Regions from separate parts of the Vibrio sp. QJM3NY_39 genome, predicted to be linked through region 2. Evidence: riboswitches for the same ligand, from Rfam matches in the RefSeq annotation. Region 2 holds a riboswitch; each other region holds the start of a gene.
The links. A riboswitch is a leader RNA that binds a small molecule or an ion and turns the genes downstream of it on or off. The one in region 2 is predicted to bind thiamine pyrophosphate.
Positions count from the first base shown of each region.

Region 1: another riboswitch for thiamine pyrophosphate. It lies ahead of thiB (thiamine ABC transporter substrate binding subunit); the one in region 2 lies ahead of thiC (phosphomethylpyrimidine synthase ThiC).
Region 3: another riboswitch for thiamine pyrophosphate. It lies ahead of thiD (bifunctional hydroxymethylpyrimidine kinase/phosphomethylpyrimidine kinase); the one in region 2 lies ahead of thiC (phosphomethylpyrimidine synthase ThiC).

Region 1 is NZ_CM173505.1:362,268-370,208, forward strand. Features, by position in the region: gene fbp (class 1 fructose-bisphosphatase) at 1-632, opposite strand, end outside; gene mpl (UDP-N-acetylmuramate:L-alanyl-gamma-D-glutamyl-meso-diaminopimelate ligase) at 903-2,261, shown strand; gene AC3CHU_RS01740 (flavin prenyltransferase UbiX) at 2,299-2,922, shown strand; TPP riboswitch at 2,966-3,085, shown strand; gene thiB (thiamine ABC transporter substrate binding subunit) at 3,139-4,131, shown strand; gene thiP (thiamine/thiamine pyrophosphate ABC transporter permease ThiP) at 4,256-5,869, shown strand; gene thiQ (thiamine ABC transporter ATP-binding protein) at 5,869-6,573, shown strand; gene yjgA (ribosome biogenesis factor YjgA) at 6,680-7,204, opposite strand; gene pmbA (metalloprotease PmbA) at 7,323-7,941, shown strand, end outside.
Region 2 is NZ_CM173505.1:29,515-37,455, reverse strand. Features, by position in the region: gene AC3CHU_RS00165 (HesA/MoeB/ThiF family protein) at 1-552, opposite strand, end outside; gene AC3CHU_RS00160 (thiamine phosphate synthase) at 542-1,834, opposite strand; gene thiC (phosphomethylpyrimidine synthase ThiC) at 1,834-3,783, opposite strand; TPP riboswitch at 3,913-4,011, opposite strand; gene crcB (fluoride efflux transporter CrcB) at 4,074-4,457, opposite strand; gene AC3CHU_RS00145 (multicopper oxidase family protein) at 4,559-5,941, opposite strand; tRNA gene AC3CHU_RS00140 (tRNA-Trp) at 6,292-6,368, opposite strand; tRNA gene AC3CHU_RS00135 (tRNA-Asp) at 6,429-6,505, opposite strand; rRNA gene rrf (5S ribosomal RNA) at 6,573-6,688, opposite strand; rRNA gene AC3CHU_RS00125 (23S ribosomal RNA) at 6,787-7,941, opposite strand, start outside.
Region 3 is NZ_CM173506.1:1,273,543-1,281,483, reverse strand. Features, by position in the region: gene AC3CHU_RS21610 (ABC transporter permease) at 75-815, opposite strand; gene AC3CHU_RS21605 (ABC transporter ATP-binding protein) at 883-1,641, opposite strand; gene thiD (bifunctional hydroxymethylpyrimidine kinase/phosphomethylpyrimidine kinase) at 1,631-2,524, opposite strand; TPP riboswitch at 2,621-2,732, opposite strand; gene AC3CHU_RS21595 (DMT family transporter) at 2,831-3,748, opposite strand; gene AC3CHU_RS21590 (helix-turn-helix domain-containing protein) at 3,834-4,562, opposite strand; gene AC3CHU_RS21585 (DUF4382 domain-containing protein) at 4,736-5,761, opposite strand; gene AC3CHU_RS21580 (DUF2999 family protein) at 6,185-6,436, opposite strand; gene AC3CHU_RS21575 (YdcF family protein) at 6,567-7,664, opposite strand.

The DNA.
Region 1 (7,941 bases), 330 kb from region 2:
TTGATCGAGTAGATCTTACCTTCATCAGGGATCATCATGTTTTCATGAGATAGACAGAAGGTACCCAGTGATGGGTCGTAGGTGAAACCATTGACGCCAGCGCCTGTTGTGTAAACAAGCATGGTTGAAGAACCGTAAATTACGTAACCAGCTGCGACTTGTTTGTGTCCAGGTTGTAGGAAATCTTCTTGTGTTGGTGGGGTACCAATCGGTGACACTCGGCGGTAGATAGAGAAAATCGTACCAACCGATACATTCACATCGATGTTTGAAGAACCATCAAGTGGATCCATCAGAACAACGTATTTTGCGTTTTTGTTGAGCTCTTTATTGAAGGCAACAGCTTCGTCTTCTTCTTCACTTGCAACGCCACAAACTTGGTCACGAGCTTCTAGAGCCGCTTTAAATTTGTCGTTCGCGTAAAGGTCTAGCTTTTGTTGCTCTTCACCTTGAACGTTGTCTGTACCAACAGCGCCAGTAATGTCGACAAGACCTGCTTTGTTGATTTCACGGTTAACAATTTTTGCAGCAAGACGAATTGATGACAAAAGGGATGATAGATCACCACTTGCATGGGGGAAATCATTTTGTTTTGCAACAATGAACTCACCAAGGGTGCGCATCTCAGACATGTTATTTCCTTAAACTTCTCTCAATATTAGGGGGGATTTGAGCACTGTAGATTAGGCCTCTTGAGTGGGCTTTATTCATCTAGACGCTTACCTAAATTCTAAAGGTTAGATCTTTTTAATGGTAATGAACTAAGCGACACAGATCTCACTTACTATGTCGACTAAATTTGTTTTGCATTGCTGCTCGCTTTTAATCGCCATTTAATGATAATGAGTGCAAGTAGTTTGATTTAGACATGGCTCATTTAGCCAAGCGTTTGGAAGCAATATATGCATATTCACATCTTAGGAATTTGTGGCACCTTCATGGGTGGTGCCGCGGTATTGGCTCGTCAATTAGGTCACAAGGTTACGGGTAGTGACGCGAATGTTTACCCTCCAATGAGCACTTTGTTGGAATCGCAAGGGATTGAAATTATTGAAGGGTTCGACCCTAGTCAATTAGAGCCAAGGCCTGATCTCGTGGTTATCGGTAATGCCATGAGCCGTGGTAACCCGTGTGTTGAGTATGTATTGGATAATAACCTTAGATACACATCAGGCCCGCAATGGTTGCAAGAATTTCTACTGCATGACCGTTGGGTTCTTGCAGTCTCGGGAACGCATGGCAAGACTACTACATCAAGCATGTTGGCTTGGATCTTGGAAGACTGTGGCTATGCACCGGGCTTCTTAGTTGGTGGTGTGTTGGGTAACTTTGGTATATCTGCTCGCCTTGGTGAAAGCATGTTCTTCGTGGTTGAAGCCGACGAATACGATAGTGCTTTTTTCGATAAACGATCTAAGTTCGTTCATTACCACCCAAGAACCTTGGTCATGAATAATCTTGAGTTCGATCATGCGGATATCTTTGATGATCTTGAAGCGATCAAGCGACAGTTTCATCATTTGGTTCGCACTGTGCCAAGTAATGGTCGTATTTTTTCACCGAAGCAAGATACGGCTATTGAAGATGTTCTTTCTCGTGGGTGTTGGAGTGAGACTGAATCGAGCGGCGAACTTGGCGATTGGGATGCCAAGAAACTGGTTAAAGATGGCTCCAAATTTGAGGTCTATTTCCAAGACGAATGTGTTGGAACCGTAGACTGGGATTTGGTTGGCGATCATAACGTAAGTAATGCCTTGATGGCGATTGCGGCGGCAAGACATGTTGGTGTTACACCCGACTTAGGATGTGAATCACTGGCGGCGTTCATTAATACCAAGCGTCGCTTAGAGTTCAAAGGTGAGGTAGTAGGTGTTTCTGTTTATGACGATTTTGCTCATCATCCTACAGCGATTGAACTTACTCTGGGTGGCTTACGTAATAAGGTCGATACGAAAAAAATCATTGCCGTTTTAGAGCCTCGTTCTGCCACCATGAAGCGTGGTGTGCATAAAGAAACCTTGGCTGATTCTCTTAAACAGGCGGATTCTACCTACTTATTCCAACCAGATAACATTGATTGGTCTGTACAAGATGTTGCCGATGCGTGCCATCAACCCGCACATGTAAGTGATGACATGGATACATTCGTTGCTAGAATTGTCTCAGAGGCACAAGCGGGCGACCAAATCTTGGTAATGAGCAATGGTGGCTTTGGTGGTATTCACCAGAAACTGTTGGATGCGTTGGCACTCAAAGGCTAACTGATCCACGATCTTATATTTTGAAGTAATTGAGAACATGACAAAACACGATAAAGCTATAACCCTCGCTTTCACTGGCGCATCAGGTGCGCCTTATGGCCTGCGTTTACTTGAATGCCTTTTGGCGGCGGATTATCAGGTCTATTTACTGATATCGTCGGCTGCGCGAGTGGTGTTGGCGACCGAGCATGAACTTAAGTTACCTGCAGGACCCGATGCAGCGAAACAAGCTTTGGTTAAACACCTTGGGTGTGACCCCGAAAAGCTGGTGGTGTGTGGCAAAGATGATTGGTTCTCACCGGTTGCCTCTGGCTCTGCAGCGCCGAAGCAGATGGTCGTTTGTCCATGTTCAGCGGGAAGCTTGGCTTCAATTGCTCATGGCTTATCGGATAATCTGATTGAGCGTGCTGCAGATGTGGTCATGAAAGAACGAGGCCAACTGTTGTTGGTGGTTCGTGAGACGCCATTCTCGACGCTGCACTTAGAGAACATGCATAAGCTATCGACTATGGGCGTGACGATCATGCCTGCCGCTCCGGGTTTTTATCATCAACCTAAGTCGATTGAAGATCTGGTCGATTTTATGGTGGCGCGCATTTTGGACCATCTTGGCATCGAGCAAGGTTTAGTGCCACGTTGGGGTTACGATCAACGTAATTGATCCAAACTTGATAGCTTATTGTTAAAATTCGAATTACAATTCTGAACACTCATCGGGGAGCGAACCATTCAAATAATGAATGCGAGCTGAGATCAAGCAAGTGCTTGGGACCCGTAAACCTGAACCAGATAATGCTGGCGTAGGAATTGAGTTAGGAACAACTTCTACCGTTCTCCTCCCTCAAACCTGTGCCGCTCAGACCATGGAGAGCGTCCAGTGAAATTTACATTAACAACTCTTGCTGTTACTACAGCCATCTCTTTTTCTGCCTTTGCTGCAGACAATACCCTAACGGTTTATACCTATGACTCTTTTGCTGCGGATTGGGGCCCTCGTCCTGCCGTTGAAAAAGCATTTGAAGAAAAGTGTGGCTGCGATGTGAACTTTGTCGCGCTAGAAGATGGCGTATCTATTCTGAACCGCTTACGTCTTGAAGGTGGTAACAGCAAAGCTGATATCGTGTTAGGCCTAGATAACAATCTGATGGCTGAAGCGAAAGCGACGGGCTTATTGGCTGAGCACAATGTTGATACGTCTTCAGTGACACTTCCTAACGGCTGGGACGACAGCACCTTTGTTCCTTATGATTTTGGTTACTTTGCGTTTATCTATAACAAAGAGAAACTAGCAAACCCACCTAAGAGCTTGAAAGAACTGGTTGAGCAGCGTGACGACCTCAAGGTTATTTACCAAGACCCACGTACATCTACGCCGGGTCAAGGCATGATGCTATGGATGAAGTCAGTATACGGTGATGAAGCGACAGCAGCTTGGAAGAAACTTGCTCAGAAGACGGTTACGGTTACTAAAGGTTGGTCTGAAGCTTACTCTATGTTCTTAAAGGGGGAGTCGGACTTAGTCTTGTCTTACACAACATCTCCTGCTTACCACATCATTGCAGAAAGTGATTCTAAGTATGCAGCTGCAAGCTTTGAAGAAGGTCATTACACTCAAGTGGAAGTGGCTGCGAAAGTTAAAGGCAGCAAAAATGAAAAACTGGCCGATGAGTTTATGGCGTTTATCTTAAGTGATGAATTCCAATCGGCGATGCCAACTGGCAACTGGATGTACCCAGTGACGGGTATCGAGCTACCCAAAGGGTTCGAGCAGTTAACAGTACCGCAGAAAGCTCTGAGTTTTACGCCTGAAGAAATCGCTGCTAAGCGTAAGCCATGGATTCGTGAATGGCAGAGTGCACTTACTTTTTAAAGGATTAGCTTTCTAGCTTAACTTTCTAAAGATGAGTTTCCTAAAGCTCAGCTTTCTAACTTTCTGTATTTAAAGGTTCGTTCGATATTAACTGAGTGAACCACTTACGGTAAAAAATCAATTTATGATAAAGAAAACACCTAAGGTCGGGATCTGGGTTGCGATACTCATTACCGCCTTTGTGGTTTCAGCAGTTGGGGCATTGCTTAGCAATGCCCCTTCTCTTGATATCAGCCAAGTATGGTCCGATCCTTACTATTGGCACGTAACGAAATTCAGTTTTTATCAAGCGACACTCTCAACTGTGCTGAGTGTTGGCTTTGCTATACCTATTGCTCATGCTTTGTGTCGCAGGCAATTTTTTGGGCGAGCTCTGTTGTTAAGGCTGTTCGCATCGACCTTGGTTTTGCCTGTGTTAGTCGGTGTGTTTGGTTTGCTTGCAATTTATGGCAACAGTGGTTGGTTAGCTAAATTTCTGGCGAACTTCGATATTGAATTACCATTCTCCATCTATGGATTGAATGGCATTTTGCTCGCACATGTCTTTTTTAATCTGCCCTATGCCAGCCGTTTACTTTTACAAGCTTTAGATACCGTGCCTGCCGAGCAGCACAAGCTGTGTGCTCATTTGGGTATGAGTCATTGGAATAAATTTAAATGGGTCGAATGGCCGCGATTGAGACAACAACTGCCTCATGTGTGTGGCTTAGTCTTCATGTTGTGCTTTACTAGCTTTGCTACCGTGATGGCGCTAGGTGGAGGTCCGAAATCGACCACTATCGAACTCGCTATTTATCAAGCGATTAAATTCGACTTTGACTTACAGGCTGGTGCCTTGCTCGCGATATGGCAAATGCTGCTGTGTGGAGTGCTCGCGGTGAGTATTCAGCGCCTGTCGAAACCTATTTCAGTGACGGCCAGTCAGTTGTCGGAAGAGAAATATTTGGTTAAGGACTGCTGGTGGTCAAAAGCTTGGGATAGCTTTTGGATCATAGTAGTCTCAATGCTGGTATTGCCGCCATTAGCCATGGTTATCGTCAGTGGTATTAACTCACAAGCACTAACTGTGCTCAGCAGCGAACCGTTTTGGGCTGCGCTAATGACCTCAGTTAAAGTTGCGTCCTTAGCAAGTGTTATTGCCGTCGGTATTGGTATTGCGATACTGCTGACCAGTCGTGCATGGCGTTTGCAGAACAAGAACTTTAGAGCCGATAAAATCGAGCTGATTGGTACCATTATCTTAGTGACACCAGGGTTAGTGATCAGTACGGGACTCTTCTTATTACTGCGTTCATTTACCGATGTATTTAGCTTAGCTTTCTTTATTGTGATTGCAGTAAATAGCTTAATGGCACTGCCTTATGTGATCAAAACCTTAGCCCAACCTATGTTGCATTTATCTCAACAGTATCAATACGTGTGTGCAAGCTTGGGAATGACAGGTTTCACACGTTTTAGGCTGGTGGAGTGGCGCGCACTACGTAAACCAATGGCGCAAGCCTTTTCTATTAGCTTTATGCTGGCGATGGGGGACTTGAGTGCCATTGCCTTGTTTGGTAGCCAAGATTTTAGAACGCTGCCTTTGTATCTATTCCAATTGTTAGGCAGCTATCAAATGGAAGCCGCCGCGGTGGTTTCTGTGAGTTTACTGCTGCTGAGTGTGGGCAGTTTTAGCTTAATAGAATTTTTATTTACTCGAAGCTCAAACCCTAATGCTAAAGAGTTAAGGAACCGATGATGTTAGTGATGAAAGAGGTGGACTACCACTATCACCGAGAGTTGTTTCGCTTTGATTTCCAAGCTGAGCAGGGCGACATTGTCGCGTTGATGGGGCCGAGTGGCGCTGGTAAATCAACGTTGTTGGCGCTAGTTGCGGGATTCATAGAGCCTACATCGGGTGAGATATCAGTGGCAGGACAATCGCTTATTGGTAAAGAAGCGCACCAACGTCCATTGGCGATGTTGTTCCAAGAACACAATCTTTTTGCCCATCTCACCGTACGTGAAAATATTGGTTTAGGGCTGCATCCAGGATTAAAGCTTACAGCAACCCAAAAGCTCAAAGTTGAGCAAGCAGCCGCACAAGTAGGTGTTGCAGAGTATTTAGATAGATTGCCTGAGCATTTATCGGGTGGCCAGCGCCAGCGTGTCGCGTTAGCCCGCTGTTTTGTTCAGCCTCATGATATCTGGTTGCTTGATGAACCTTTCTCTGCGCTTGATCCTTTGCTGCGCGAGGAGATGCTTAGCTTAGTGAAGCGATTAGCGGCAGAACGAAATATTACGGTATTGATGGTGACGCACCATTTAGGTGATGCACGCAGTATCGCGAATAAGTTTATTTTTGTGGCGCTAGGTAAGGTGTTGGTTGAAGACTCGATAGAGGTACTGACCGCTACTCATCCACAGCAAGAATTAAGTTCGTTTGTTAAAGCGGGTGAGTGACGACTGAGTATTGGTCTTGTGGGCTTTGACATTGAGTAAGTCGAAAAAAAAAGACCTAGCATGTGCTAGGTCTTTTATTATCTTTCTGAGCAAAGGGAGACTAAGATTAGTCGCCTTGCTTTAGCTCTTTTAAGATTTGGAAGATCTCGCGAGAAGACTTCGCTGGCTTGTTTGCTGATTTCTCTTTGTTAGCTTGGCGAGCTAGCTGACGAAGACGTTGACGGTCTGCTTCAGGGTACATTTCCATAACGTCAGAAATGGCAGCATCGCCTTCTGCAACAACGCGGTCACGCAGTTGTTCTAGTTTGTGTAGTTCAACTGTTGCTTGAGAGTGTTTGTTGCGAATTTTATCTAAAGCCGCTTGAATTGGCTCTGGATCTACATTGCGCATTACTTTACCAATGTATTGAAGCTGACGGCGCTTTGCTTCATTTTTAAAGCGTTGTGCATCTTTAATCGCTTGTGCCAGGTCTTCAGACAAAGGGAACTTATCAAGAATAGAAGGCTTTAGTTCAACAAGCTCTTCTCCCAGCTTTTGCAGGGCATCCATGTCCGTTTTCATTTCTGTCTTACTTACCCAGATGATTTCTTCTTCTGGTTCCCATGGGGCTTTTTGGTTTTTGCGAGCCATCTTTTCTGCCTATGTCACTATCTCAAACGAATATATTGCCTATTTTAGCAAGAATCTTGGGGAGAAAGCGAAATTCTTGTTATCCTACCTAATATTGACCTAAAAAATTAGAATAGATATGGATGTAAAACAGCAAGTCGCCCAGCAAAGAGTTGAGCTAGAAGCCGCAGTAGCTAAAGCGTTGGATATGGCATCAGTGAGTGCAGACGCAGCTGAGGTCGCTATTACTAAGTCAACGGGTTTAAGTGTTTCAACACGTATGTGTGAAGTGGAAAACGTTGAATTTAATAGTGATGGTGCTCTAGGTATTACTGTTTACCGCGGCCAGAAAAAAGGCAGCGCATCTACATCTGATCTGAGTGAAAAGGCAATTGCTCAAACAGTAGCGGCTGCGCTTGATATTGCTCAGTACACTTCTGAAGACCCATTTGCAGGTCCTGCCGCAAAAGAATACATGGTAAAAGAAATTCCAGATTTGGACCTTTTTCACCCTGATGAACCAAACCCTGACTATGCCGCTGAGATTGCGATTGCTGCTGAGAAGCAAGCGCTAGCTTATAGCGACAAGATCAAGCAAAGTGATGGTGCAAGCTACGACAGTCACTATGGTGTTAAGGTTTATGGTAACAGCCATGGCTTACTGGCAAGCTACGCCTCAAGTCGCCATAGCACGAGCTGCTGTGTGATTGGGCAAGGCGCTAATGGTGAAATGGAACGTGACTACAGCTACACCGTTG
Region 2 (7,941 bases):
AGTCGTTTGTGGATGATGACTGAACGGGAACAAACAGTGATAGCACCCTTTCTGATTCTCATAATCAAATACAATAAACTGGCCTTTCCAACCGATTGCAGATCCAGAAATCAAAGGTGTATTGCTGCCGAAACACGCTTGGTTAACCTGCTGGCGTGACGTAAAGTTGTCAGTACAATCCAACACCAAATCAGCGAGCATCACTTCAAGTTCAAGCTGACTGTCACTCATTCGCTGATTGATGGTTCTAACTTGACTGCGACTATTGAGCTCAGTCAGTTGTTGCTTCATAGCTTCGACTTTAGGCGAACCTAACTGACTTTCTTTGAACGCGACCTGTCGTTGCAGGTTAGACGAATCCACACAGTCATCATCAACCAACACGATCTTTCCGACACCCGAAGCCGCAAGGTAAAGAGCGGCAGCATTGCCTAAGCCACCACAACCAATCACTAACACATGGCTGTTTAATAGATTTCGTTGCCCTTGCTCACCGACTTCAGGTAATGCAATTTGTCGTTGATAACGAATAAACTCAAAATCACTCAGCATAGCTAGGCTCCTGCGCAACCTCTTCACCAATATTTGAAGGTTTAGGCGTCATCAGTTTTTCAAAAAACTCGATCACCTTTTTGGGGTCTTCCGCTAATGTAATCGCACGAACAACCGCCAAACTCGACACCCCACAATCCCACACCTGCTCAGCTGTTGATTGGTCAATACCACCAATAGCAACCGTCGGATAACCGATGAGTTGTTCTGTGTATGGGATAGTATCAATCAGCTGTTGATACAGAGATAAACGAACTAAACCCTGAGGCTTTGATGGCATCTGTTTAGTTGATGTTGGGAAGATGTGGCCTAGCGCAATATAGCTTGGGTTAATCTGAACAATGCGTAGCAACTCGTAATAGCCATGAGTCGATAACCCAATCTTTATACCCGCAAAGCTCAACTGTGAGAGGTTTGATTCTTCAATATCCTCTTGCCCTAAATGAACACCAAAAGCGTCATGCTTGAGTGCAAGCTTCCAGTAATCATTGATAAAAACTTGAGCGTTATACTCACGACCAAGATCGATAGATCGTGCGACTTGTTGTTCTAAATCCGCTTGCTGTGGGTTTTTAATACGTAGCTGAACAGTGTTGATGCCAAGCTTGAGCAACCTTTCGATCCACTCAGCATCATCAACCACTGGGTATAGCCCTAGGCTACTCTTACTCAATTCAGGGAACGAAAGTGATGTTCCCTGGTGAGCCCAACCAACACTAATATCCAGTCGCTCATCTTCCAGAACTGGGATCGGAAAGTTTTGATAGCTTGCTGGCCATGTTCCACGTGAAACATTAAATGCTGCGCGAGCTAAAACCAGTGCGTCTTCTAATGGAAATTCCAGCGCCAACAAAGTAAGTAACCAAGCAAAATGGCCACGATTATCTAACTCCTGATGAGCTGTAGTTTCACTCTTGATGACACGATTAGCATCTAGGTGAGACCAGATATCCATTACAGATGAATCATCTGAGACACCTATATAGATAGTGTTTGGAGATTGTGTAAAGGCACCACAAACGTCAGTTAGTGCGACTGAATTACTGTAATCAACAACATGGTTCAGTTCCGCTAACTTACACTCCGCCAATGAATCAACATCATGAGCAAAGCCAATAGATAACGTCTGCTGAATATCAACGACAGAGAAGTATTGAGCTGGGCTTACACCCAACTCAACTGCACCGGTTGCCAAGCCTTGTCGCTTAGCAACCAATAGACAGTTTTGAACCTCCCCCGTTAACTCGATGTCTTGAGATGGGATGAGAATCTTCACTGTCATTATTCCTCTAATTGAGCTTCTTTTACGCCCACAGCTGGGTGGTAAAGTTCAGAGCCAGTATCACGGAACTCTTGTGATTTCTGACGCATCCCTTCCAACGGGTTATCTAGCATCTTAATCTCGATAGCCTGATCCGCGGCTACTTGTTCGGTGTCTTTCGCATACTCTCGAACTTCTTGAGAAATCTTCATCGAGCAGAATTTAGGTCCACACATTGAGCAGAAGTGAGCAACCTTGCCCGACTCTTGTGGCAGAGTTTCATCATGGAAAGAACGCGCGGTTTCAGGATCTAAAGCTAGATTGAATTGGTCTTCCCAACGGAATTCAAAACGTGCCTTTGATAATGCATTATCTCGGATTTGTGCGCCCGGATGTCCTTTAGCGAGGTCCGCTGCGTGTGCTGCTAGCTTGTAAGTAATCAAGCCAGTCTTCACATCTTCTTTATTTGGTAAGCCTAGGTGCTCTTTAGGGGTGACATAACAGAGCATCGCACAGCCGTACCAACCAATCATGGCCGCGCCAATACCAGAGGTAATATGGTCGTAACCAGGGGCAATATCTGTCGTCAATGGGCCTAAAGTATAGAAAGGCGCTTCATGGCAGTGCTCTAACTGCTCGTCCATATTCTCTTTAATCAGGTGCATTGGTACATGTCCAGGGCCTTCAATGATCACCTGAACATCATATTCCCAAGCCACTTTAGTCAACTCACCTAGAGTACGTAACTCCGAGAATTGAGCCTCATCATTAGCATCTGCAATTGAGCCCGGGCGTAAACCGTCACCTAATGACAGAGCAACATCGTACTTCGCACAGATCTCACAGATCTCACGGAAGTGGGTATAAAGGAAACTTTCTTGGTGATGAGCAAGACACCATTTCGCGATGATGGAACCGCCACGAGAGACAATACCAGTCACACGCTTAGCGGTCATAGGAACGTAGCGAAGCAACAAGCCAGCATGAATAGTGAAGTAATCAACACCCTGCTCTGCTTGTTCAATCAAGGTATCGCGCATCACTTCCCAGTTAAGGTCTTCGGCAACGCCATTCACTTTTTCAAGCGCTTGATACATAGGAACCGTACCAATTGGTACTGGGCTATTACGTAGGATCCATTCGCGAGTCTCGTGAATATTACGACCAGTAGAAAGATCCATCACGGTATCGCCACCCCAGCGAGTCGACCAGACTAGCTTCTCAACTTCTTCTTCAATCGAAGAGCTTACTGAAGAGTTACCGATATTGGCGTTCACCTTCACTAAAAAGTTTCTACCAATAATCATCGGTTCTGATTCTGGGTGGTTGATGTTTGAAGGGATAATAGCTCGACCTTCAGCAACCTCTTTACGCACGAACTCAGGAGTAATTTCTTTCGGCAGGTTTGCACCAAAGTTATGGCCAGGGTGTTGATGGTTAAGCTGCTCATCAGCGAACTTCTGACGTCCCATGTTCTCACGTATGGCAATGTACTCCATTTCAGGTGTGATAATACCCTGACGAGCATAGTGCAGTTGAGTAACACATTGGTTGTCTGTCGCGCGACGAATTCTAGGCAGGTTGCCGTAGCGAAGGTCGTCTAGAGTTTCATCTTCTAAACGTTCTTTGGTGTAAACAGAGCTTACGTCGTCTAACAGTTCCGTATCACCACGCTCTTCAATCCATTGCTCTCGCAACTTAGGAAGACCGCTATACAGGTCTATTTGATGTGTAGGGTCTGTGTAAACACCTGAGGTATCGTAAACTTGAATGGGTACATTAGGTTCGAATACAGGCTCTTTTTTGGTACCACCAACAAGGCTATCAGCGAGTGATATTTCTCGGACAGGGACTTGAATGTCCTCTCGAGATCCTTGGATGTAAGCTTTTTTTGAGTTTGGATAGGGTTGTACGGATAAAGAATCAATGAAATTCTTCGCTTCCAGTCTTGCTTGTTTACGAGTCGACATAGCATTTTTCCTTGGCTTTTAGCCATTATTTATAGGGATAAAAATGCTTGACGGATTAGATGCTACAAGAGGGATCACGGTAAGAAATACAGTTGTGATCTGGAGATAGATCTCTAGAAGGATTCTAGTTAGATATCTACTCTTGTTCCCTTCGCAGGTATTAGCCTGATCAGGTTCAACGGATCCCGAGTTAACGGTCTCAGCCATATGGCACTCCGACAAGTTCGATCGAGTATATAAAAACGGCTTGGATAAACCAAGCCGAGTTGTTAACAAATCGTAAGAAAGTTTTAAGACTTTATCAAAAGTTGGAAGCCGATCCATGCGGCTGAAATACTGAGTACCACGTTGAGTAGCACATTGAGTCCCATCTTAAAGAAAGCGCCCTGCTGCATAAGAAGTACGTTATCCATAGAAAACGTAGAAAATGTAGTCAGTGCTCCTAGGAAACCAAGACCGATGATTTGTCTCCACGGTTCCGTCGCGACCATCTCGTTTTCAAACGCGGCGATGAGCAATCCCATAATCAAAGAGCCAATCACGTTAACAGTCAACGTACCGTAAGGAAAACCACGTCCTAACATCACAACGCATAACTCTGAAATCAAGTAACGTGAACAAGCACCAAACGCGCCACCGATGGCGATAAAACCTAGAATAGATAACTGACCCATTGAATCCTCCCAAACAATAATCCCTATATTCTAGCTTTAACGCCGATAAAAGCGAGGGTAGAAACTAAGAATGCATGCGCAAATATTAAACGTTACAGGTGTCACTTAACTTCAATGTATCCCATTAAACCCGTTTTCATGTGTTCTATAACATGACAGTGGTACATCCAGCGGCCAGGGTTATCTGCAACAAATGCAGCTTTAGCTCGGCCGTTTTTTCCAAGTAACACTGTATCGGTATGGAAAGGCTCTTCAACTTTCTTCCCATCAAGTTCCAATACAGTGAATGTATGACCGTGAATATGGATCGGGTGATGGTATTGGGTGACGTTCTTTAGATCGAATATGTAAGTCTTACCTAACTCTAAAGTCGTCAACGGCTCAGGAATATTGTCTTTGCTCATCCCTTCCCATGCTCTTTTATTAGTAAGCCAAAACTTAGGCATCGATTTCCCATCTTTAGAAACTGGTGATACCGCACCTTCCCACTCGAACACAAAATCGATCTCTTCAGCATTAGCAAGATCTAGATTAGGTACCGGGTTAAGAGGTAACAATGGCAATAAACGCCCTTCAGTAAGGGGGGAATCTACTACCTCGAACTCACATAAAGAGAAAGGAAAGCGGCCCTTCATTTGAAGAACATTAACTCGCTCGCCTACTTTGGGCGCTATCAGTCCAATATCCACGCGCATCCCTGGGCCGATTTTATGTTGAGTCAGTTTATATGGCGTCTTTACAGGATTACCATCAATGGCAATCACCCATGCCTCAGCCCCTTCGACAGCAATAGGATAAGTGATCGTATTATCGACATTCGCGATACGCAGTCGAGTCGTTGCATGCTGCTTTAATTGGTATACAGGTTCATGAACACCATTGACGCTACTCCACTCTCCTGGAGTACCCATACGAGCACTGAGTCGTGGGATCATTAAATCTTTCCATTGACCCTGCTTGTCGATGTGCCAATGCTTAAGCATCAATGCGTGTTCTTCATCGAACCGTACTGGATTGCTCTCTTCTACGATAATAAGACCAACTAAGCCCATACCAAGCTGCTTCACGCTATTCATGTGTGGGTGATACCAAAACGTACCGGCATCTGGTGGCGTAAACTCATAAATGAATGTTTCACCTGGCATGATTGGTGGCTGACTTAAGAAGGGAACCCCATCCATTTCGATAGGAATTCTTAAACCATGCCAATGAATAGTCGTCGGCTCTGATAGCTTATTCGTAAAGCGGATCGTGACCTTTTCACCCTGTCGACATCGAATCGTCGGAGCAGGGATCTGTCCATTAAAGGCTAAAACATTGGTATTAAACCCCGTCACCAACTCAGCTGTTGAAGGTTCTGCAGTTAAGTCATAAACATACTTTCCTTGCTCATCAACTGACCGGTTAATTGAGCAAGCGGGTAGAACAGTGAGTGCTGATATAGCGAGAGATGATTGAATAAACTTACGACGGGAGATATCCATATTTGTTGCCTTTTAGTAATAACGACCAAAATGTAACAAAATATTGAGAATAATTCTCATAAAGAAGTGGGGATTGTGCTGTTGATTGTTTATAAAAGAGGCTGGGATAAGTAAGCACTTACACTTTTAAGGCTAGGTTTTATTAAAAGCAGGAATTATCGACTAAAAATCGAACAAATATAAAGTGAAAAAACAGAACTTCTGCTGAGGCATTGATATGGCAGGGTGGAGGTTTCGACTCCCAACAAGCTCTATTTTGGTAAGTCGGAGAATCCGCTGCTTTGCTAATGGCGTATATATTAGATTCAGAAAGCAAAAAGGCTCTAGCATTTCTGCTAGAGCCTTAAATATGGCAGGGGTGGAGAGATTCGAACTCCCAACACGCGGATTTGGAATCCGCTGCTCTGCCAATTGGAGCTACACCCCTAAAACTTTTTACTACGTCAGATTCGAAAAAACCTCGCACTAGGCGAGGTTATCGAATAAGTGGCGGAGTGGACGGGACTCGAACCCGCGACCCCCGGCGTGACAGGCCGGTATTCTAACCAACTGAACTACCACTCCGCAGTGGTCAACTCACTAAGTGAGCGTCCATATCCCCAGGTCGGTCAACCTAAAGATTTAATTTAAAGCCTGGCGATGTCCTACTCTCACATGGGGAAACCCCACACTACCATCGGCGCTATTGTGTTTCACTTCTGAGTTCGGCATGGAATCAGGTGGGTCCACAATGCTATGGTCGCCAAGCAAATTTTAAAATTCGGAAAGCTTATCTAAAAGTTATTTCTCTTCAAACGCATTCAAGGTCTGGTACTTCTGAGTCCACAAAACCCCTTGGGTGTTGTATGGTTAAGCCTCACGGGCAATTAGTACAGGTTAGCTCAATGCCTCGCAGCACTTACACACCCTGCCTATCAACGTCGTAGTCTACGACAACCCTTTAGGACACTTATAGTGCCAGGGAAAACTCATCTCAAGGCTCGCTTCCCGCTTAGATGCTTTCAGCGGTTATCGATTCCGAACTTAGCTACCGGGCAATGCCATTGGCATGACAACCCGAACACCAGAGGTTCGTCCACTCCGGTCCTCTCGTACTAGGAGCAGCCCCTTTCAATTTTCCAACGCCCACGGCAGATAGGGACCGAACTGTCTCACGACGTTCTAAACCCAGCTCGCGTACCACTTTAAATGGCGAACAGCCATACCCTTGGGACCGACTTCAGCCCCAGGATGTGATGAGCCGACATCGAGGTGCCAAACACCGCCGTCGATATGAACTCTTGGGCGGTATCAGCCTGTTATCCCCGGAGTACCTTTTATCCGTTGAGCGATGGCCCTTCCATTCAGAACCACCGGATCACTATGACCTGCTTTCGCACCTGCTCGAATTGTCATTCTCGCAGTCAAGCGGGCTTATGCCATTGCACTAACCACACGATGTCCAACCGTGTTTAGCCCACCTTCGTGCTCCTCCGTTACTCTTTGGGAGGAGACCGCCCCAGTCAAACTACCCACCAGGCACTGTCCGTAATCCCGATTCAGGGACCAACGTTAGAACATCAAAACTACAAGGGTGGTATTTCAAGGACGACTCCACCACATCTAGCGACGCGGTTTCATAGTCTCCCACCTATCCTACACATGTAGGTTCAATGTTCAGTGCCAAGCTGTAGTAAAGGTTCACGGGGTCTTTCCGTCTAGCCGCGGGTACACTGCATCTTCACAGCGATTTCAATTTCACTGAGTCTCGGGTGGAGACAGCGTGGCCATCATTACGCCATTCGTGCAGGTCGGAACTTACCCGACAAGGAATTTCGCTACCTTAGGACCGTTATAGTTACGGCCGCCGTTTACCGGGGCTTCGATCAAGAGCTTCGACCGAAGTCTAACCCCATCAATTAACCTTCCGGCACCGGGCAGGCGTCACACCGTATACGTCATCTTACGATTTTGCACAGTGCTGTGTTTTTAATAAACAGTTGCAGCCACCTGGTATCTGC
Region 3 (7,941 bases), on a different replicon from region 2:
TTTTTAACGACGTTTTGTTTAGATTAATAGCGTTGAGCGAAGCCTTATTAAACAAAGTATTATTGAGCAAGCCATCACTGGTTCTCCCAAGGGATAGCTTTTTTGAGTAACTTGTCTGTGATGAAGTAGAGCGAGATAGACAGCACCGCCAAGATGAACAAGGCCGCAAACATCTCATCGATGATCATGCGCGCGTTGGCCTGTAGCATTAGGTAACCCAGCCCTTCACTCGAACCCACCCATTCGCCAACAACCGCGCCAATTGGAGCAATCACCACAGCGACACGAATGCCAGACGCCAGTGTTGGCAGCGCAGCAGGCAATTGGATATAACGCAACAATTGCCATTTCGATGCACCCATCGTTTTAGCAAGATCGAGATAACCTGTCGGTGTATTTCGCAGGCCGTCGTAGCAACAGGTCGTTACAGGGAAGAAGATAATGATCGCCGCCATAATGACTTTTGATGCAATGCCATAGCCAAGCCACAGCATTAACATTGGCGCAATCGCAAAAACAGGGATCGCTTGGCTGGCAATTAAGATAGGCAATAGCCAACGTTTCAACGGATCAAACATCAGCATCTGCAGGGCAAGAAATAGCCCCATGGATAAACCGAGCAATAGACCAAGTAAGATCTCTTGTGCAGTCACCCAAGTGTGTTTGAGTAACACATCGTAACGTTCGATTAGCTTAATAAAGACTTCTGCAGGCGCTGGTAGAATGAAGCTCGGCATCTCGAAGATAACGACCACCAGTTGCCATAAACCGAGAATCACAGCACTGCTGATCAGCAAACGCATTACGGGATTCATCTGACGAGGAGGTGTAGTGGCAGCCTGTACGTTAGCTGAACGAGCCACAACTTCGCTTCGTGTTAGATCATTCATAATCACGCTCCAACTGATCTAAGATCGCTTGTTGTAACTCAGCACATTCACCATCTAACACTCTTGGTGTGGCCGTGTTGGGCACAGATAAAGACTGAGCATTCGCAGGTGTGCCTTGTAACACATACAAGTTGTCCGCCAAACGCACCGCTTCTTGTGGATCATGAGTGATCAGAACAACGGTTTTACCTTTTAGCAGTTCACACGCTAAGCTTTGTAGCTTATGCCTTGTTACCGCATCTAACGCAGAGAAAGGTTCGTCCATCAGTACAACTGGCTTGTCTTGCATTAAGGTTCGAGCCAAAGCAACACGCTGGCGCATACCACCAGACAATTGATCCGGCATAGTAGACGCGTGATCAGCCAAACCAACCGCAGCTAACAACTCTAGTGCTTGATTGGTTTGCAGTGCTTTATCAGAAGGTGAATTTTGAAAACGATGACTTAGGCAAACATTGTCGATAACCGACAACCATGGCAGTAACAAGTCTTGCTGTGCCATGTATGCGATGCGATCCGTTAAAGGCAATTCATCAGACGTTGCCAATGTGCCCTGCCATTCAACCTTGTTATCTAGCAAGCCTGCCAAATAACGCAATACCGTGGTTTTCCCGCAACCACTGCGACCAAGTAGCACCGTCCACTTACCTGCTTTTAAGCTCAGTGACAGCCCCGATAAGGTCGCGTGCTCGCTATCTCGGTAACGCAGAGTCGCATTGCTGAGTTGAACACCAACCGTATTAACGGACATTACCGTGTCCAGCAAAGAAGTGATTTACAGGCCCATGACCTTGGCCAACTTGCAGCTCATCAGCGTGAGCAATCGCGCGAGAAATGTATTGTTTACCTAGGTCAACAGCTTGAGTAAGCGTGTTGCCTTGAGCCAAGAAAGAAGCGATAGCAGAAGAAAGCGTACAACCCGTGCCGTGGGTATTTTTAGTAGGAAAGCGCTTCGCGCTAATCAGAGCAGATGTGGTTGGCAGAATCAGTAAGTCGTTACTGTTCTCATCCTTCTCTAAGTGACCGCCTTTTAGCAGGACAGCTTTAGCACCTAGTGCGCGTAAGTCTTCAATCATGCCCTGCATTTCGGCTTCGCTTTCAGGGACAGCTTTACCTGTCAGTGCAGCGCCTTCTGGCAAGTTAGGAGTAATGATGTCTGCCAGCGGAATCAGCTCTTGTTTTAGCGTGGTAATTGCCGAGTTTTCTAGAAGAAGATCACCACTGGTTGCGACCATCACAGGGTCAATCACTAAGTGCTTAGGTTGATACTGCTTAATTTTGTCTGCAACGACTTTGATGATTTGCGAATCGGCCAACATGCCGACTTTTACTGCCACGATATTGAGATCAGTAAACACTGCATCTAACTGACTAGCGACATGGTCGAGTGGAATAGGAAAAATGGCGGAAACGCCTTGAGTGTTCTGGGAAGTGATAGCGGTAATCACAGAACAAGCAAAACTACCGGTAGCAGACATGGCTTTAATATCAGCTTGGATACCGGCACCGCCGCCACTGTCTGAGCCTGCGATCGTCAATACAATCGGAGTGTTCGTTCGAATCGAACCATCAGCAGAGTGCTGTGAAACTGAGGCTTTGGGCGTTAAATCTTTTGAAATAGAACTGTGTGTCATTGTCGCTCCTACTATCTTACAAGACGTAGGAGAACGAACACTGATCGAAGGAGAAGTCGCATTAGGCTCATGAAAGTCTTCATGGGTGCAGACGTAGATCGAGTGCTTATAGTTCCCTACGCCAGTGTTAACTGAATCAGGTTCAACGGGTCTCGATTAACGATCTCAGCAAACACCAAATAAGGTATATGCCCCCCGACTATTGATAGCGATAGTAACAGCACTCTCACAACTGAGATACTGATTTTATTCAATTATAAGAATTACACATGAAAAAATTTCAATTAGGTCCAACAAAACAAATACTTATAACGTTCCTTTAGATGGCTTCGACTGTATCAACAAGCACAACACAATCAGAAACATACCTAGCCAGCCTGTAAAAGGAATCAGCTCACCGACAACACAGACGGCAAGCACCGCTGCGACTACCGGTTCAAACAAAGTAAGTAGATTGGCACTACTCGCGGTCACGTGGCGTAAACCAAAACTGAACGCGATATAGCCCAAGCATTGTGGGATTAGCGTCAGATAACTGATGACTAATACGTTAATCTGCGAGGAAAACAGGTTCTCACCAGTAAACCAGAGCGTTGGCAGCAACAGCATCGCACCCAGGCCAAAAATACTGCCCATCGCCGCTTGCGACTTAATCCCTTTATCGATCAGTGCTTTGGTCGCCCAAGAATAAATGGCGTAACACAACCCAGCGAGCAAACCCAAAGCAATACCTAACAGCTTTAGATCATCACCGGATTCATTCGTCGATGAAGATTCTGAAAACACCAACAACCCAATACCCACGACACCAATCGCAAAGCTAGTGAGCCAACGTTTGTTGATGTTGTTATTTTTGCTAATCAGACACTCTAACAGTGCTGAAAAGAAAGGTGCGGTTGCAATCGAAACCACGGTACCAATCGCCACGCCTGATAATTTCATTGAAGAATAGAAAGCTAAAGGATAGACCGCCAAAGCCAAAGCGCTCACTGCCAACAGCTTCTTATTCTGCAAAAGTTTATCAAGGGCTAATAGGATTTTTCGATACGCTAGGCCCGCTTGCATTAGGCCGCCGACACCCATAGAGAAAGCACCAATCGCTAATGGGCTTAGATCAGGCGCAAAACTTGCGGCGGTGCCTGTCGTGCCCCATAAAATGGAAGCAAACAAGATGGCTAAAGTGCCCGTTTGGAATTCGTTAACGCGATTGATGGCAAGATTCATTTCTATTACCCAATTTTCAGTTCTGAAATAGATAATAATGAAGATTGATAAAAGTTAGTTTGCCGAAAGGACGCTATTGTTGTTTCTAAAGACTGTCTTTCATTGAGCCTAGAAACGCCCTTGGAGACATTCCAAAGTGCTGAGAGAAGCGGCGACTGAAAGCAGAAACATCACTATATCCCACATTTTCAGCGATCAATTGAACAGGTAAATCTGTGTGGGTTAACAAGGCTTGAGCTTTCTCCATACGATATCGAGTGATGTATTTAAGCGCACTGATACCCAGGCATTCTTTGAAGCGTTTTTTGAATTGAGTAGGACTCAAACAGGCCGTTTCTGCAAGTTGTGAAATGGATAACGGCTGCGTGTAATTATCCGCTATCAGCCTTTGTACCGCACGGATTCTTGGGTCGATGCTCTTGCTGACTTGTTGTTGCTCTAACAGCAATGAAAACACATCCAAAACTGATGACTCAATGCCACTATCGACCTGATATTCCAACTGCTTCTCAACAAACAGCAAGAAGCTCATCAAAGGTGGCGTTATCGTGAAAACCGATAGCTCGTGCTCTAACAAATGCTGAGGCAACACAGCCATATCCGCGACAATAAACCGCGCTGCTTCGTCCGCTTTAAACGCATGTGCTGTGGTTACCGGAATCACCACACATTCGCCCACCGCCACTTTACCGACATACCCCACCATCTCGATATTGATACTGCCTTGGATGGGCAATACCAATTGATGATGGTCATCATGGGCATGGGTATTAAATTGCTTGGTATAAAATCGAATGCTTAAGCTAGATTTCATAATCAACGCCGGAGTACATTTCGCTAAGTTAGAGTAAGAGATACAAAGTTACATTATCACTTCCCTAGAGTCACACTCAATGCGCATCAAATTCATGCTAACTAGGTGACGTGATCAAAAACGGCCTCTAAATGAGAGGCCGTTTTTATTAAAAATCGTCATTCACACCAAAGTTAGAATGACACTTGGCTGTCTTGACCGACAGTTACTTGCACGCCGTTTTGAGCTTCGTATATTTCGAACCCTGCGGCTAATGGTGCTGCATTGTCTTCATCACTGTCGTGTTGCGCAGTACAGGTATAACCTAATGAGTAAGTACCTGGGTCGATGAAACCAAGGGAAAACTCATAGTTGGTCTGTGCTTGATTCATTGTCACTGAAGCTGAAGTAATCGGTTTTTTCTCCGCTGTACCACCAATTGGTGCCATGTCAGCTTTAGCGATGTCACCTTCATACAAATAAACCGATTGAACGAAGGTATTATCACCACCGTTACAAGTATCATAAGTAGAAAGAGCAACAGTGCCTTCAATGTTTCCTGTCTCAACCGTATTAATAAGGCTTACAGACGTTCTTTGAATGGTGTAATCAGGGAGAGTTGAACTGTTCTTTAGGCCACGTCGAAGATCGAACTCGACAACAAAATCGTTACTTTGTTGGTTCACAGTAAATGAGTTATTAAAGTAAAGTACTCCAGCGTTATCTTCTTTACCCACGCCTTGCGGGCACGCGCCTTCACCTTTCACCGTTAACTCACGATTCGTATCATCATTTTCTACCACGTAAGATGGATCTGTTGGGTGATCGCCATCATTCGCAAACACACACAACTTATAGCTACCTACTGGAACTACCTCATTTTCAATCAAAGGGATCGCATCGCTGCCTTGGTAATCCAATAAATTAACACTTAACGGAATAGGATCTGCGCCATCAGGTAATGGATCGCCATTTTCATCAACGTAGTCGCCGTTTTCGTCCGTTTTATACACATCATAAATCAGTGGCGAACCTCCCCCTTGAGGAAGTAAAGCCACCTTGCTGAATGTCACCGTCACATCTTTAACATCATCGACGGGCGCATCACTCACACTCAAGGTAATTGGTGTCGTACTGCTTGATGATCCTGAGTCTCCGCCACAACCAACAAGCCCTGCCAACACAAGGCTCGCTAAAGCCGTTTCCTTTAAATATTTCATAACTCATTTCCTATAAAATCACTGCTCAATAAAGGGCTTATTTGAGTGCCCTCTTATTCTTTTTCTTGTTGTGACCCATAAATAAACAGCGCTATTGTTTGATGTTTATATCCCTACTATTCAGGGCATTCCTCATCCCAAAAAAACTGTTCATCAAGGTGCACATATCAAGTCGCACATAGGTTAATTAAGTCTAGTAAGTAAACTGTCAGTAGCAATACATATTTGGCAAAGGTGCTGTCAATTGTTTTGAAATAGTCGTTAAGTAGAAAATGGGAGGCAGGGATTGAAAGCAACTTGATCAAAGTGAATAATCGCCACCAAGATCAAAAAAGGCCGTTAAGACAGCCTGTTGCTGAACTTAAACGACCTTTTCATTGAATTTTGATTAAGCTAAGACGATATTAGCTCATTCAAACTCACTTATTTTTGAAGTTGCTCTTTAGCCGCTTCAACCTTAGAAAAATCTAGGCCAAGCTCTTCAACTGCTTCTTTGATTAGCGCAGGGTTTTGCATTACCTGACCCATCAGCATTTGAAGCTTATCTTGTGGTAAACCAAGTTGGCTGATTGTCGCCATTGCTGCAAGAGGGTTCTCGGTCAACGTCTTGAATATCTCGCTGATCTGCTCGTCGCTGATATTGTTCTCTTTCAACATTGCTAAAATCGGGTTCATTTTTTTGCCTTTGAAACACTAAATTAAGTAGGAGCACAGCATACCATCTAGCTGTGCTCGATTGTACTAACAAGTGAAGCTTTGGTTTAACACGAATTGTGCTTTTCCCAAACGCAAATAATGCTTGGGCTTAGCGAGACTCTAATGGGTAAGAGCGGTAGCTCCACATACCATACGTTCTCAGTGCGTCACGGTAGATGCCTAGAAGCTCACCACTGCTCGCTTTCTTAAGATCTTCTAACGGCTTATCTGGGTAAGAAACCGTATCGAAGGTAATGCCCTGAGGGCCAGTTTGCCAGCTCGCGATTTCAAACAGAGTTTGACCACGACGAACATGGCTTGCTGAGCTGATAATGGTCGCATGTTTAATATCATGACGAGCAAGCGCATAGCTACTGAACAAGGCATTGCCTACCGTGCTGGTCGCGTAGTTCTCTTCAATGATGCGGTCTTTGCTTACCCCTTTTGAGATAAGCCAATCCGCCATTAACTTGCCTTCTGTCTTATGGTTCTTAGGCACGCCGCCGGTTAACACGATCATCGCGTCTGGGTTAGCTTTCGACATTGCTAATGTCGTTTCAAGACGTTCAATCAAGATTTCATGCATAGAACCATCAGGGTTAAGCGCGTAACCCAAAGTGACGATGGCACCGTGGTCGCTCAACAGTCCCTTATCCGCAGACTCTTTCAACGGTGTTTCTAACACGCGGTCGACCGTTGCAAAAATACGTTTGATGTCTTCTGCTTTACCTTTGTTCAGGCTTTCCAGCTTCTCCATGTGCTTATTCGATTCACTTTCATTGCCTTCAAATCGCTGCCAAACCGCTAGATACGCGTGCAAGTCGACATCGTCTGGCGCAACCGTCAGTGCTTGTTCAAACAACTCAATAGCGCGCTCTGCATTCTTGTTGTAGATCTGAGCGTTCGCAGCCGAGATCAACAAGTCAGTACGGTAAGGTTCAAGTTGGTAAGCTTCTAACAATCGGTTAGTCACAATTTCCATGTTGCTTGGCATTTTAGCCGTGAAGCCCGCGTGAGAAATTCTTGCCGGAGACTTAAACGCCTGCAACGCATCAAGAAGTAATTGGTCGACAACTTGTCGCTTAGTCACCAACTGCGCGTAATCCGCTGAAGCTTGCACTGCGCCATCGTTAGCAGCAAAAGAGTAAGGTGTTGCGCCAAAGGCTAGCATGCCACCAAGAGCGAGGGCGATAATGTTCTTTTTCATGGAAAGATCCTGTGTCGTTAAATGTTCACATCAGATTTGCTCCCCAATGTAAGCCCCTAAGATTAAAAAACCGTGAACCACACCAGAATCTCCGAGGTTAATATTCATTTGTTGCATAAGGTGTGGCAACAGATCACGATTTTGAACTTACCAGTAAGCCTGTGCATCCAGATAATTTTGGTTTAAAGGGGAATTCACCAATCATTTTGGAATATCTAACTGCAGATTCCATACGCCCTATTCCACCGAAAACTACCCATCACAAACCCGAACTCCG